DNA from 4 places in the Lysinibacillus sp. FSL K6-0075 genome. Region 1 is predicted to be linked to each of the others. Evidence: riboswitches for the same ligand, from Rfam matches in the RefSeq annotation. Region 1 holds a riboswitch; each other region holds the start of a gene.
What was found. Region 1 has a riboswitch for cobalamin ahead of MHB65_RS21855 (iron chelate uptake ABC transporter family permease subunit). Riboswitches for the same ligand answer to the same signal wherever they lie in the genome.
Positions count from the first base shown of each region.

Region 2: it holds a riboswitch for cobalamin, as region 1 does, so the genes downstream of both, MHB65_RS02665 (ABC transporter substrate-binding protein) here and MHB65_RS21855 (iron chelate uptake ABC transporter family permease subunit) in region 1, are expected to answer to the same signal.
Region 3: it holds a riboswitch for cobalamin, as region 1 does, so the genes downstream of both, MHB65_RS23040 (hypothetical protein) here and MHB65_RS21855 (iron chelate uptake ABC transporter family permease subunit) in region 1, are expected to answer to the same signal.
Region 4: it holds a riboswitch for cobalamin, as region 1 does, so the genes downstream of both, cobT (nicotinate-nucleotide--dimethylbenzimidazole phosphoribosyltransferase) here and MHB65_RS21855 (iron chelate uptake ABC transporter family permease subunit) in region 1, are expected to answer to the same signal.

Region 1 is NZ_CP151947.1:4,379,369-4,382,525, forward strand. Features, by position in the region: gene MHB65_RS21850 (heme ABC transporter ATP-binding protein) at 1-679, opposite strand, end outside; gene MHB65_RS21855 (iron chelate uptake ABC transporter family permease subunit) at 685-1,731, opposite strand; cobalamin riboswitch at 1,876-2,064, opposite strand; gene MHB65_RS21860 (biotin transporter BioY) at 2,219-2,815, shown strand; gene MHB65_RS21865 (YdhK family protein) at 2,931-3,157, shown strand, end outside.
Region 2 is NZ_CP151947.1:566,341-569,497, forward strand. Features, by position in the region: gene MHB65_RS02660 (acyl-CoA dehydrogenase family protein) at 1-1,077, shown strand, start outside; cobalamin riboswitch at 1,135-1,318, shown strand; gene MHB65_RS02665 (ABC transporter substrate-binding protein) at 1,456-2,421, shown strand; gene MHB65_RS02670 (iron ABC transporter permease) at 2,418-3,157, shown strand, end outside.
Region 3 is NZ_CP151947.1:4,590,280-4,593,436, reverse strand. Features, by position in the region: gene ytvI (sporulation integral membrane protein YtvI) at 1-211, opposite strand, end outside; gene MHB65_RS23050 (hypothetical protein) at 302-856, shown strand; gene MHB65_RS23045 (glutathione peroxidase) at 942-1,487, shown strand; cobalamin riboswitch at 1,636-1,834, shown strand; gene MHB65_RS23040 (hypothetical protein) at 1,995-2,552, shown strand; gene MHB65_RS23035 (cobalamin-binding protein) at 2,536-3,157, shown strand, end outside.
Region 4 is NZ_CP151947.1:1,274,524-1,277,680, reverse strand. Features, by position in the region: gene MHB65_RS05950 (trimeric intracellular cation channel family protein) at 292-897, shown strand; gene cobT (nicotinate-nucleotide--dimethylbenzimidazole phosphoribosyltransferase) at 949-2,004, opposite strand; cobalamin riboswitch at 2,092-2,268, opposite strand; gene MHB65_RS05940 (DMT family transporter) at 2,353-3,157, opposite strand, start outside.

The DNA.
Region 1 (3,157 bases):
ATGCTGGCGTCAGCACTTCCTCTGGTGTACCATGACAAACGATCCGCCCTTGCTGTAAAACGTAAATTTGATCGCAGTACATAGCAGCGATATTCAAGTCATGCAAAGCTGCCACTACGGTTAAATGTAAGGTCTGAATTAAATCCATGAGTTGAAGTTGATGTTGAATATCTAAATGATTCGTCGGCTCATCTAATATTAGTACCTGTGCTTGTTGAGCGAGTGCTCGTGCAACCATTACGCGCTTTTTCTCGCCTCCTGAAAGAGAGCTAAAGCTTCGTTTCTCTAAATGAGATATACCCGTTTGTCTAAGAGCATCTTTAACAATTTGGAAATCTTGCTCTTGATCAAGCTCTAATAGCTTTTTATGTGGCGTTCTCCCCATACTGACTAAATCATGCACAGTGAAATCAAATAAAACGGGTGTTTCTTGGCTAACAACGGCCAAATTTTTTGCAATTGCTTTACTTGTTTGCTTTAAAATATCCTGCTCATTTAATAATACCGTACCGCTTTCGGGTTTTAGGAGACGATACATATTTTTTAACAATGTTGATTTTCCGCTTCCATTAGGGCCAATTAATCCAACAAATTGCTTTTCTTTTATTTGAATACTTACATCATGTAGTATACGCTGATCGTAAATGGAGAATGATACTTGTTTCGCTTCTAATGTCATGGAAATTAATCTCCTTCACCGAAAGAATAGTTGTTACGACGGAGTAGCCAAATGAAAAATGGTCCTCCACAAAAAGCTGTAATAATACCAATTGGCATTTCCTGAGGAGCGATGATGATTCGAGCAAAGGCATCTGCCCACACTAAGAATATTCCACCTATTAAAGCACTAATAGGTATTACATATTTATAGTTTGAGCCCACAATTAATCGCACAATATGGGGAATAATTAATCCCACAAATCCAATAGAACCACTAACTGCGACAAGCACACCTGTTAACAGAGAAACGAGTAATATTAGCTGGATACGAAATTGCTGAAGATTCACGCCTAATGTCACTGCCGCCTCTTCCCCCAGTAATAATAAATTTAAATTGCGATAGTGTAGCCACAGTAGCCCAAATACAACGAAGAATACGAAAGCTGGAATCACAATATTATTCCATTTAGCTCCAGCTAAACTACCTAGCATCCAAAACATAACAGCCTTTAAAGCCCCTTCTTGCTTTGACATCATTAAAATAAAGTTAGAGATAGCCGTTAAGATAAAGGACACAGCCATACCTGCCAATAGCAAGCGGAAAATAGAGACACGTCCACCAACACGTGATAAGAAAAAAACAAGTGCAATGGCAAGTAATGACCCAAGAAATGCGGATACTGACAGAGCGTAAATCCCTAAAAATGAAAAGGCCCCTAAAATAATTACAGAAGTAGCTCCGACAGCTGCCCCTGAAGAAATTCCTAGAATATACGGGTCAGCAATGGAATTTCGTACAAGCGCCTGAATCGCTGCCCCCGCAATGGCTAACCCCGCTCCAACAATAGCAGCTAGCAAAACACGAGGTGCTCTTATTTGCCAAATGATGATTTCCTGTGAGCGACTCCAATCTTGTTCGATAGCATTTTGTATAAAAGGAATTTTAGAAAGAATAACTTTCCATACATATAATGGTGTAACTGAAACAGAGCCAACCATTACAGCAAATGTCATTGAAACAATTAATACCATGAAAAGTACAAAGGAAAATAACATAAATTTTTTATTCATCTGTTTTAAACTCCTACTGAATATTGATGAATGAAGCAATAAAAAAAGGTATTCCATGCGAAAATACACATAGAAATACCCTAGATTAAACAAAGTCAGAAAATATCCAGCTATTGTCCGTAATTGCTTGCATCCTCGTGGGCATTACAGGTATTACTAACTGGCAGGTCTCCTGGCTTCGATTCAACATCCTATAATTGCCTTCCCATTCTTACACAGTGGCAAATAATATTATAGGATTCCTCGTTACAGTTGCGGGACAGCATCGGACTTCCACCGACTTCCCTTTTAAGTGACATTCAAAAATATCACACCAATAGTATTTGAAGTTATAAAATTGTGACGATTCTATCATACATTTTTATAGATAGTTAGTCTACATAGAAATGCATCTAGCATTTGAGTTAACTAATTTTAATAATAAGGTTGACACAGATACTTTCGTTTTTTACACTAGCTGTAATAACTTTTAAAACGAGGTGAAATCATGGCAACTGTTACACAACATAGTCATCATAAATTAAGAACTGTCGACATTACCTATATTGGATTATTTTCAACGCTAATGATGGTGGGTGCTAATATCACTTCCTTTGCACCCTTTATGGTAGTTGGTGGTGTACCCATTACGCTTCAAACCTTTTTTGCGATTTTAGCAGGGCTTATTCTTGGTAGTAGAAAAGGTGCGCTCGCCTGTACAATTTATATGTGTGTGGGTTTGGCAGGAGCACCTGTCTTTGCTCGCTTTGGTGGTGGAATTGGTCAAATTTTAAGTCCTACCTTTGGGTTTATTATTACATTTATTTTAGCGGCATTTGTTGCAGGGTGGATCGTGGAACGAAGCGGGACAAAGAAAAGCTTTATCGTAGCTGCTTTAGTAGCAACGGCTATAAATTATTTGATAGGAACAAATTGGATGTTTTTTGCATACAAGCTTTGGGCGAGTGCGCCAGAGAATTTTTCTTATAAGCTAGCTTGGCTTTGGATGATGCCTCCACTACCAAAAGATATTATTTTAGCCATTTTTGCTGGTATCTTCGCGTATAGATTACAAAAAACATTGAAAATCATGCCCATTCAATAACATATCTCTTCACTTCTTTCGTGTCAGACTAGAGGAAAATTTATTCATAGGTCATGTCCATCATTTCTGCACATTTATTTGCTACAGTAAGGGCAAATAGTGAGGAGGATATCACATGACATTCAATAGAAGATGGTCAATCGGACTATTATCAGTAGTCGCTCTAATTAGTTTATCGGCTTGTACAGAGGATCAAACAAAGCCTGCATCCACTTCTGTGGATACTTCTGAAGAAATCGATCATTCTGCGATGAACCATTCAAGTTCTGGCGAAATACCGGCAACCTTAAAAAAAGCTGAAAACCCGAAATTTCCTGTGGGGAGTACAGCCATTATTACAGA
Region 2 (3,157 bases), 1.2 Mb from region 1:
GCTGCGTATCGCCTATATGGTGAAAAATACTTCGCATCCAATGCGGGCATGTGTGGAGTAGCGATGGTGTTGGCACGACTAGAAGATGCGCCAGCAGGTTCCAAAGGCTTAACGTTGTTTGCAGTTCCTTGGCACAAAGAAGATGGAACAGCCAATCATCTTCGTATTCGCCGACTGAAAGATAAGTTAGGCGTTCGAGCAGTTCCTTCAGGTGAGGTAGAATTTGATGGTGCACTTGCCTATGTTGTAGGGGAGCAAAATAAAGGGATTTATTACATGCTAGAAGCACTAAATCTCTCAAGAATTTGTAATGCAGTAGCTTCAATTGGCATTATGCGTCGTGGCTTTTTAGAGGCAAAACATTACGTAACCAATCGTTATGCATTTGGCAAGCCTTTAACACAATACCCTATGGTTCAGGATACTTTAGGTAAATTTGCGGCTAAGTTGCATGTGGAAGTAGCGACAGTTTTTGATCTTATTCAATTATACGATAAAGTGACGAGTGGACAGGGAACACAGCAAGACCTTATTATGAATCGTTTATATATTGCCATTATGAAAAAGGAAACAGCAGAGCAAGCCGTTCATTATGCTAGTGAGGCAATTGAATTACACGGAGGTAATGGCTATATCGAAGACTTTGTAACGCCCCGCTTATTAAGAGACGCACAAGTGTTGACGGTGTGGGAGGGGACGGCTAATATTTTGGCCTTAGAACTCATTCGGTTAGTAGATAAGTTTCATGCACATGAACTGTTTGTACAGGAGATGGAGGAACGCTTAGAAAAATTAGCTAACAGCTCGTTAGTACAAATCGTTAAAGAACAATTAGCGAATATGGCTGTGAAATTACAAATCTTTAGCGCTTTAGACGCGGCAACGAAAACTTTTGAAGCAAAAGATATGGCGAAAAAAATGGCTCATCTTTATGAAAGTGTTGTAGCAGTAGAATGGGCGCATAAATTTGGTGGGAAATATGAAAAACTAGCGGACGTTTATTTAGAGCAGACGTGGTCATTAAGAGAAATGGGTGCTCAAATGAAAACAGTCCAATATTTTTCTGAAATTGTATAATAGCTTGGGAGTCGTCTTGAATGGAGGCGACTTCTTTCATTTTCATGTATAATGAAATCAACTGAATATTGTAAAGGTTCTTTACTTAAGTAAAGTGAAAAGGGAAATCGGTGTAAATCCGATGCGGTCCCGCCACTGTAAGTGTGAGTTTTTTCAAATGATGCCACTGAAGATTTCGGGAAGGCTTGAAAAATCGCAAGGAGCACAAGCCAGGAGACCTGCCTTTATAACAGACATGACAACCTACGAGGATAGGGTGGTGGATTTTGTATCAGTTTTTTTGGTGCGATTTTGCCCCCTCATCATTCAAAGATGAGGGGTTTTATTTTGATGCAGAATAAAGTGAAATGTCGCACGGATCAACGAAGGAGGATTCACATGAAGAAATTTTGGAAAATAGGATTATCAGCATTTTTAGCAGTAGGCTTGCTAGCTGCTTGTGGACAGGAAGCAAAAGATAACAAGCCAGCTACTGAGCAGCAAACACAGCAAGAAACAGCACAGGATGAAGCAACATTCCCAATGACTATAACAGATGCCCTTGGCAAGGACATTACTCTTGAAGCACCTCCTGAGAAAATTGTTTCACTTATTCCAAGTAACACTGAAATCCTTTTTGGACTTGGTTTAAATGATGAAATAGTTGGTGTTACTGACAACGACGATTATCCACCAGAGGCAGCTGAGAAGGATAAGGTTGGCGGAATGGAATACGATATTGAAAAAATTATTGCCTTAAAACCAGATATCGTTTTTTCACACGAATCTAGCATGTCTCTTTCAGAAGAGGCTATTGCACAGCTTGAATCAGCAGGTTTGAAAGTGTTTGTAGTAAGAAATGCACAAGACTTTAATGAAACATATACGACAATTGAGCAACTTGGTCGTGCTACAGGGAAATTACCAGAGGCTGGAAAAATTGTTGCTAATATGAAGGCCAAAGTAGAAGAAGTTTTGACTAAAGTCAAGGATGTTGAACCAAAAAAAGTGTTAGTCGAAGCATCGGATGAGCCAGATATTTATACAGCTGGCAATGGCACATTTATGAACGCAATGCTTGAAATGATCAATGCAGAGAATGTAGCTGTAGATGGTGATAATTGGTATAAAATTGATGCAGAACAAATTATCGCGAAAAATCCAGATGTCATTGTGGTGACATATCATTATGTACCAGATATTTTAACGAAAATACCAAAACGTGCGGGTTTTGATACTATTAATGCCGTAAAAAATAATGCGATTGTACAGGTAGATGAAAGTACAACGAGTCGTCAGGGACCACGTTTAGCAGAAGGTCTAGAAGAATTAGCAAAAGCGATCTATCCTGAGGTATTTAAGTGAAAAAAATAGCACTAGCCTATGCACTAACATGTACGCTTCTTCTTATTAGCATCTGGTGTGGCGTAGCGATAGGCTCAGTTCATATTCCATTAGAAGTATTGTGGAATAAGGCGGCTGATGAAACAGCCGCCAATATCTTTTGGAAAATTCGCTTGCCTCGCGTGTTGTTAGCAGGACTAGTGGGGGCATCTCTAGCTATTGCTGGAGCAGCATTCCAAGGTTTATTAAAAAACCCATTAGCAGACCCATACACACTAGGGGTTTCATCAGGGGCTTCTGTTGGTGCTGTTATAACAATCTTTTTTAGTATTTCTATCCCTGTCGTCGGTTTGTATGCTCTACCAACCTTTAGTATGATCGGTGCTATCATCACGATGGTAGTTGTCATGAGCTTCGCTAGACTCGTAGACCGTTCATTGAAAATGGAAACATTGATATTAACAGGTGTTATTTTTAGTTCATTTTTAGGTTCCCTTATTTCATTAATGATTGCTTTATCTGGTGAAGAATTACGTCAGGTAATAGGCTGGTTACTTGGTTCTGTATCGATGCGTGGTTGGCCATATGTCCAAATGATCTTTCCATTTGTTATTGTAGGTTCAATTATGCTATGGACGCAAAGACGAGAGCTAAATGTTTTGTTGTATGGTGAAGAGCGAGCAAAACATTTAGGTGTTAATGTGAAGCGTAGTAAATATCTGATACTAGCAGGTGGCTCCATGCTAACCGGAGCAGC
Region 3 (3,157 bases), 210 kb from region 1:
TAACACTCACTATGTAAATAAAAGCAACTGCTATTTTCCGTGACATTTTCCATTTCCGCTTAAAGAACATGACAATTGGTTCTAAGAAAAATGCACTAATCCCAGCGAATATTAAAGGCATGGACACAGGGATAACAAAATAGGCAGCTATAAGTAGGGATAAAATCACAATCAACCGAAAAATCAATTTCCTAGCATTAAATTTATTCATAAACTCACCTTCTTTGCGAAAAAAATTAAGTTAAGTGTACCATAAATCAAATTTTATTACGTTCTGAAACAATAAAGGTAGGGATAAATTATGGAAAAAGAGATTCTGCAACTTTTTAATAATCTAACAGAGCATGATCGCGATATTCAATATGAATCTTACGAGGAATTATTGAAGATTATGCAGGAACCCGTAGATTGGACATATGCAGTTTGGGAACAGCTAATAAAAGCACTTACATACAAAAATGGATATTCTCGTGCACGTGCTGCACAAATTTTATGCGCTTTAGCTGCAAAAAGTGATCCAGAAGAAAGGGTATTGGAGGATTTCTTAAAGATTTGGGCTGTGACTTATGACGAACAATCCGTCACAGCAAGGCATGCATTACAAGCAATTTGGAAAATTGGGCAAGCAGGACAGGTACAAAGAGATCTGGTTGTGTCATATCTAGCTAAAAGATTTCAAACATGTATAGATGAAAAGCAGCCATCTCTCATTCGACAGGATATTATTATGTCATTTAAAAAGCTATATGATCAAACAAATGACTCGAAATTATTAGACATTGCCCATCGTTTAATTAATGAAGAGCAAGATGCTAAATATAAAAAGAAGTATAAGTCAGCCATCCGTTCAAAGTAGCGAGATGGTGTTTTTTTGGGCAAATTCTTTGATGATCTGTTGACTAGTCAACTATAATAAACGAAAAACTATAAGGGGTTATGGCATGAGCATTTATAATTATCTAGTACGGAAGCCTAATGGTGAAATTTTATCGATGGAAACATATCGTGGAAAAACAATGTTAATTGTTAACACGGCAAATCAATGCCGATTTACATATCAATTTGAAGATTTACAAAAAATGTATGATAAATATGGGAAAGAAAATTTTGTAGTCCTTGGCTTCCCCTGTGATCAATTTGGTCATCAAAATCCTGAAGATGGGGAGGAAACTAAGCATCTTTGCAAGGTGAACTATGGAGTCACATTCCCGATTTTTGAGCTTGTACAGGTGAATGGTGAGGCTACACATCCACTCTTTAATTATTTAAAGCATGAAGCGAATTTTCGAGAATTTGGTAAGGCAAGTATGCAAGAGAAAATGCTTGCTGAAGCAATTGTTCAACTTGCCCCAAGCTTTTTAGATGGTCGTAATATTCGCTGGAACTTTACAAAGTTTCTAGTAGATGCTGGTGGTAAGACTGTCGCACGCTTTGAGCCAACAGATTCTCAGCTCGATATCGAACAGGCAATTGAAACACTATTATAGTCTATAAATTTTTTTAATAATGTAAAAACTTATAAAATGGTTTTAAATTTTCTCTTAAAGTAGAAATATTGCTGGATGTTTAAAGTTATCCATGCGCAGCACAACTATTTTTTCTGAATCATATATGATAAACTGCTTTACAAATGAATTATTCTTGCAGAATAAAGGTGCTAGTTAGCATAATCGGGAATCCGGTGAAAAACCGGAGCTGTTTCCGCAACTGTAAGTACAGCCATTATAAAGATTTACCACTGTCTCAAAGAAGATGGGAAGGTTCTTTATAACTCATTCGTTTCATGTAATGAACTGTACAAGCCAGGAGACCGACCTTTATTTGAACGTATAAAAACTTCTCGGAAGCTAGGAGGATATACGGCAAAAACATAGGCTAAGTCGAGCTTGATGGCGATCATTATGTTATTTTTGTCGTTCCTTTGCAAAAGGAGCGGCTTTTTTTATGCCTTTCATGTAAGAATTTTTCATTATAGAAAGTAGGGGGGACAGCAAGTGAAAAAAGATGCACGTTATTCTTGTTATCCATTTATGCGTGAGAAAGCTTCAACGGTCGATTTTGAAATTCGAACGGATAGCCTCACAACACATCTAGGAGTTGCATTAGCTGCAGTAAAAAAAGAGGATATTCAAGTTGTTGAAGAGGATTTAATGCTTATTTTACCTATGGCTTATCATGTCAATGGCTCAGTTCGTGGAAAACTAGCAGTAACTGAAGAGGATTTATCTTGGTTAAGTGAGCGTTATGACTTTTACGTTGGTCATGTGAAGGAAGAGATTCAAAGTTTTGTTTTACCTCAAGGAACTGAGGCCGCTGCTGCTTTACATCTTTGCCGCAGTGAAGCAAAAAAATCATATCGTACCTTACACAAAGTATCAGAAGAACGAGCGGTTCCTGCTATTCTTTTCGATTACCTTGGCTTATTAGCTAATGTATGTTTTGTCATGGCTGTTTTTATGAATCAGCAAACAGGAATAGCTGAAATACCATTTATTAGTAAATCATACCCAATGAAAAAGAAAAAGGAGAATAATAATGAAGAAAGTATTTAAATTCCAATGGCTATCAGTGCTCTTACTTGCACTGATGTTAGCAGGCTGTGGCACTGCTGAAGATACAAAAAACAAAGATGCTTCACAGGATACACAACACACAGAGAAAACAAGCTATAAAGTGACAGATGACCGTGGTGTTGAAATAGAATTTAATGAAGTTCCAAAAACAGTTGTATCATTACAACCAAGTAATACTGAAATCTTGTTTGCTCTAGGTGTTGGCGATAAAATTGTAGGGGCAACTGAGTACGATACTTACCCAGAGGAAGCACAAAAAATTGAACGTGTCTCTGATACTACGAATTTTAACAGTGAACGAATTTTAGCGTTAAAGCCAGATGTTGTCATTGCTTATACAATCGGTGATAAGGATGCACTAAAGCCGCTTGAAGATGCAGGAATTAAAGTGTTTGTTATTCAATCTGCGACTACTTTCGATGATGTTTATGGAGATATCGAACAAATTGCTGCTGTGATGGATGTTGCTGATCAAGGAAGTAAATTAAACGAAGAGATTAAAGCGAAAATTGCTGAAGTACAAACGAAGGTGAAAGACGTAAAGACGCCGAAAAATGTTTATTTAGAGGTTAGCCCTAAGCCAG
Region 4 (3,157 bases), 1.9 Mb from region 1:
GACTATCTAAATTGACATCAATCACTCTAGAATTCCCTAACCAAACACTGGTATATAAATGCTTTTGACGAATGTTTTTCTTTATTTTAATCACATTTTATCAATTTGTATGTGCACCTGTAAAACTTGCCTATTGTTTCTAACGGAATTTTACGCTAAGCTAATGTGCGGACTTATTTCAAGAAGCGTATTTAATGACTGATTTTGGCTATTAAATTCATAGATTCTGTTACGTAAAAAAGTCTTTTAACTTATAAAAAAGTTTATTTATTGATAGAAGGGGTGAAAGGGATGGCTTGGGAGGTTTTTAGTATTATAGGAACAATTGCCTTTGCTATTTCTGGGGCAATCATTGCCATGGAAGAAGAATACGATTTATTCGGTGTATATATACTTGGTATTGTTACGGCCTTTGGTGGTGGAGCAATTCGAAATTTACTCATCGGACTACCTGTCACAACACTATGGGGGCAGGATATGATGTTTCAAATTGCACTGGCTGCAATTACGATATTCTTTATTTTTCCACATCATCTGATTCAGCATTGGCATCGTTGGGGTAACTTCACAGATGCCATTGGCTTATCAGCATTCGCTATTCAAGGGGCACTCTATGCTGTGAAGCTTGATATGCCAATTAGCGCGGTCATTGTAGCTGCAGTTTTAACAGGTTCAGGTGGTGGTATTGTACGAGATTTATTAGCTAGACGAAAACCATTAGTTCTCCGTGATGAAGTTTATGGTGTTTGGGCAGCTCTCGCAGGGCTGATAATCGGATTTGAGGTTTTTACAGGGGACATTTTCCTTTATATTTTATTCGCAGTAATTACAGCGTTACGTATTCTTTCCTATATGATGAAGTGGCGCTTGCCATTACGTAAGTTAAATCGAGCATAAATACCATTCAGCCAATGACCAAAAATTAAGTCATTGGCTGTTTTATTGTTTTTATCTTTTTAACAACTGCATTGATTCTTCTAAAGTCACCATATTTTTCATCATCGAGCAGGCTGCATCTAAAATGGGAAAGGCTAGGGCTGCACCAGAGCCTTCACCTAAACGCATATTCATGTACAACATTGGTTCAATGCCAAGTAATGCAGCGGCAATTTTAGCCCCTGGTTCCTCTGAGGCATGGGAAGGAATAATATAATCTTTTACTTTTGGTTCGAGCTTATAAGCAATGAGCGCGGCAATAGTTGAAATAAATCCATCAATGACAACAGGTTTACGATGGACTGCAGCGCCAAGTATAATGCCTATCATCGCCCCTATCTCTAACCCGCCAACCTTAGCTAGAACATCGATGACATCTTTAGGATTAGGCGTATTTAAGCTAATTGCTTTTTCAATAATCGCCGCTTTATGGGCAATTCCACCTTGACCAACTCCTGCTCCAAATCCTGTTACTTCAATTGGGTCACAGTCAGTTAGAACAGCTAATATCGCTGCACTCGGTGTTGTATTACCGATGCCCATTTCACCTGTACCAAGTACATTGGCACCTTTTCTGATTTCCTCTGTTGCCACACGAATTCCTACTTCAATGGATTGAATAGCCTCTTCTCTAGACATAGCTGGACCTTGTGCCATGTTACCTGTACCATATTTAATTTTATGAATGAGGACACCTGCATCAAGTGGAATATCTTCTTTTACCCCAACATCTACTGTTACTACCTTTGCATTGGTAATGCCCGCAATCGCACAAACACCTGTACCTCCCTTAGGAAAATTTAATGTTTGAAAGACCGTCACATCTTGTGGATTCGTGGTTACACCTTCCTCACAAACACCGTGATCTGCTGCACAAACAATGATGACTTTTTTATCAATCACCGGAAATAATTGTCCAGTTATGCCAGAAAGCTGCACTGCAATGGACTCTAGTTTTCCTAAACTGCCAGGGGGTTTACATAGGGCATCTATACGCTGTCTAGCTTGCTCCATCACCTTCAGGTCAGCACCTTGGATGTTTTGTATCGTGTCTTGTAGTAATTGCATGAAATTGCTCCTCTCTTTTTAAGACAAAAAGAAAAAGTCTGTAGTTTATTGTCATGACAAATAAACTACAGACTTTTCCATCATCTATATCTTCTAAAGCATGTAGGCAGGTCTCCTGGCTCAAGTTCAACATCTCATAGCACCTTCCCAGCAATTTGCTAGTGGCATTCACTATGAAACTCCCTTATACAGTGGCGGGTCCGCTAAAGCTTTTCACTTTATTCCCTATTCTCCCTATTGGGCACCTATTGCTTTTATTCAACTACTTTAAATCTACGACAGCTCACTTTTCCTGTCAATATGTGAAAAGTAAACTTGTAAAACTAAACAGTAACACTATAAAGTGGCTTATGTCTTTTCCAATTCACTTAGTAATGTTGAGCCTAATAGAAGAACAGCCCCTATTATTTGTAGGACTGTCATTTGTTCACCAATAATCATTGTTGAGAGTACTAATGATGTCAGTGGATCAATATAGCTAAGAATGGCTATACTTTGACCTTTTAGCTGAGACATGCCTAAAAAGAACAAAAAGAACCCCACACCTGCATGCACAATACCAAGTACTATCAATACTAGAACGAACCCAAAACTAATTTGCATCACTTGAAAACCCGTAGTCCCTACAATATAGAGACAGAGCAAAAATGCAGCTAAAGAGAGTTGGATAATTGTATTTTCGGGCTCTTTTAAACCACGAATACGTTTATTTGTAAAGGTTAGTACCGTGTAAAAGCATGCTGCGATCAAACCATAGACAATACCGATAAAGTGACCACTGTTCTCCATGTTTTGGCTTTGGACAATCAAAAATAGGCCTATTAATGCTACAGCAACATACACTATTTTTCTCCCTACTAACGTCTCTTTTAAAATAATAGGAGATAAACAGATGACCAGTACTGGCGCAAAATAATAACTTAGTGCTGCATTGGCAATGGTCGTTTCCTTATAAGCCTGAAATAAAAATATCCAATTACCGCATAATGCTAAACTTGAAAGCATTAACGGCCATTTATTTTGGACAATCGTGATCCTCGAAAAGCTTTCCTTTTTATAAACAAATATGGCCAACAAAAAACAAGCGCCAATGATACTCATCCAAAAGGCAATTTCACTTGAGGATAAAGGAATAAACTTCGCAAAAACACCG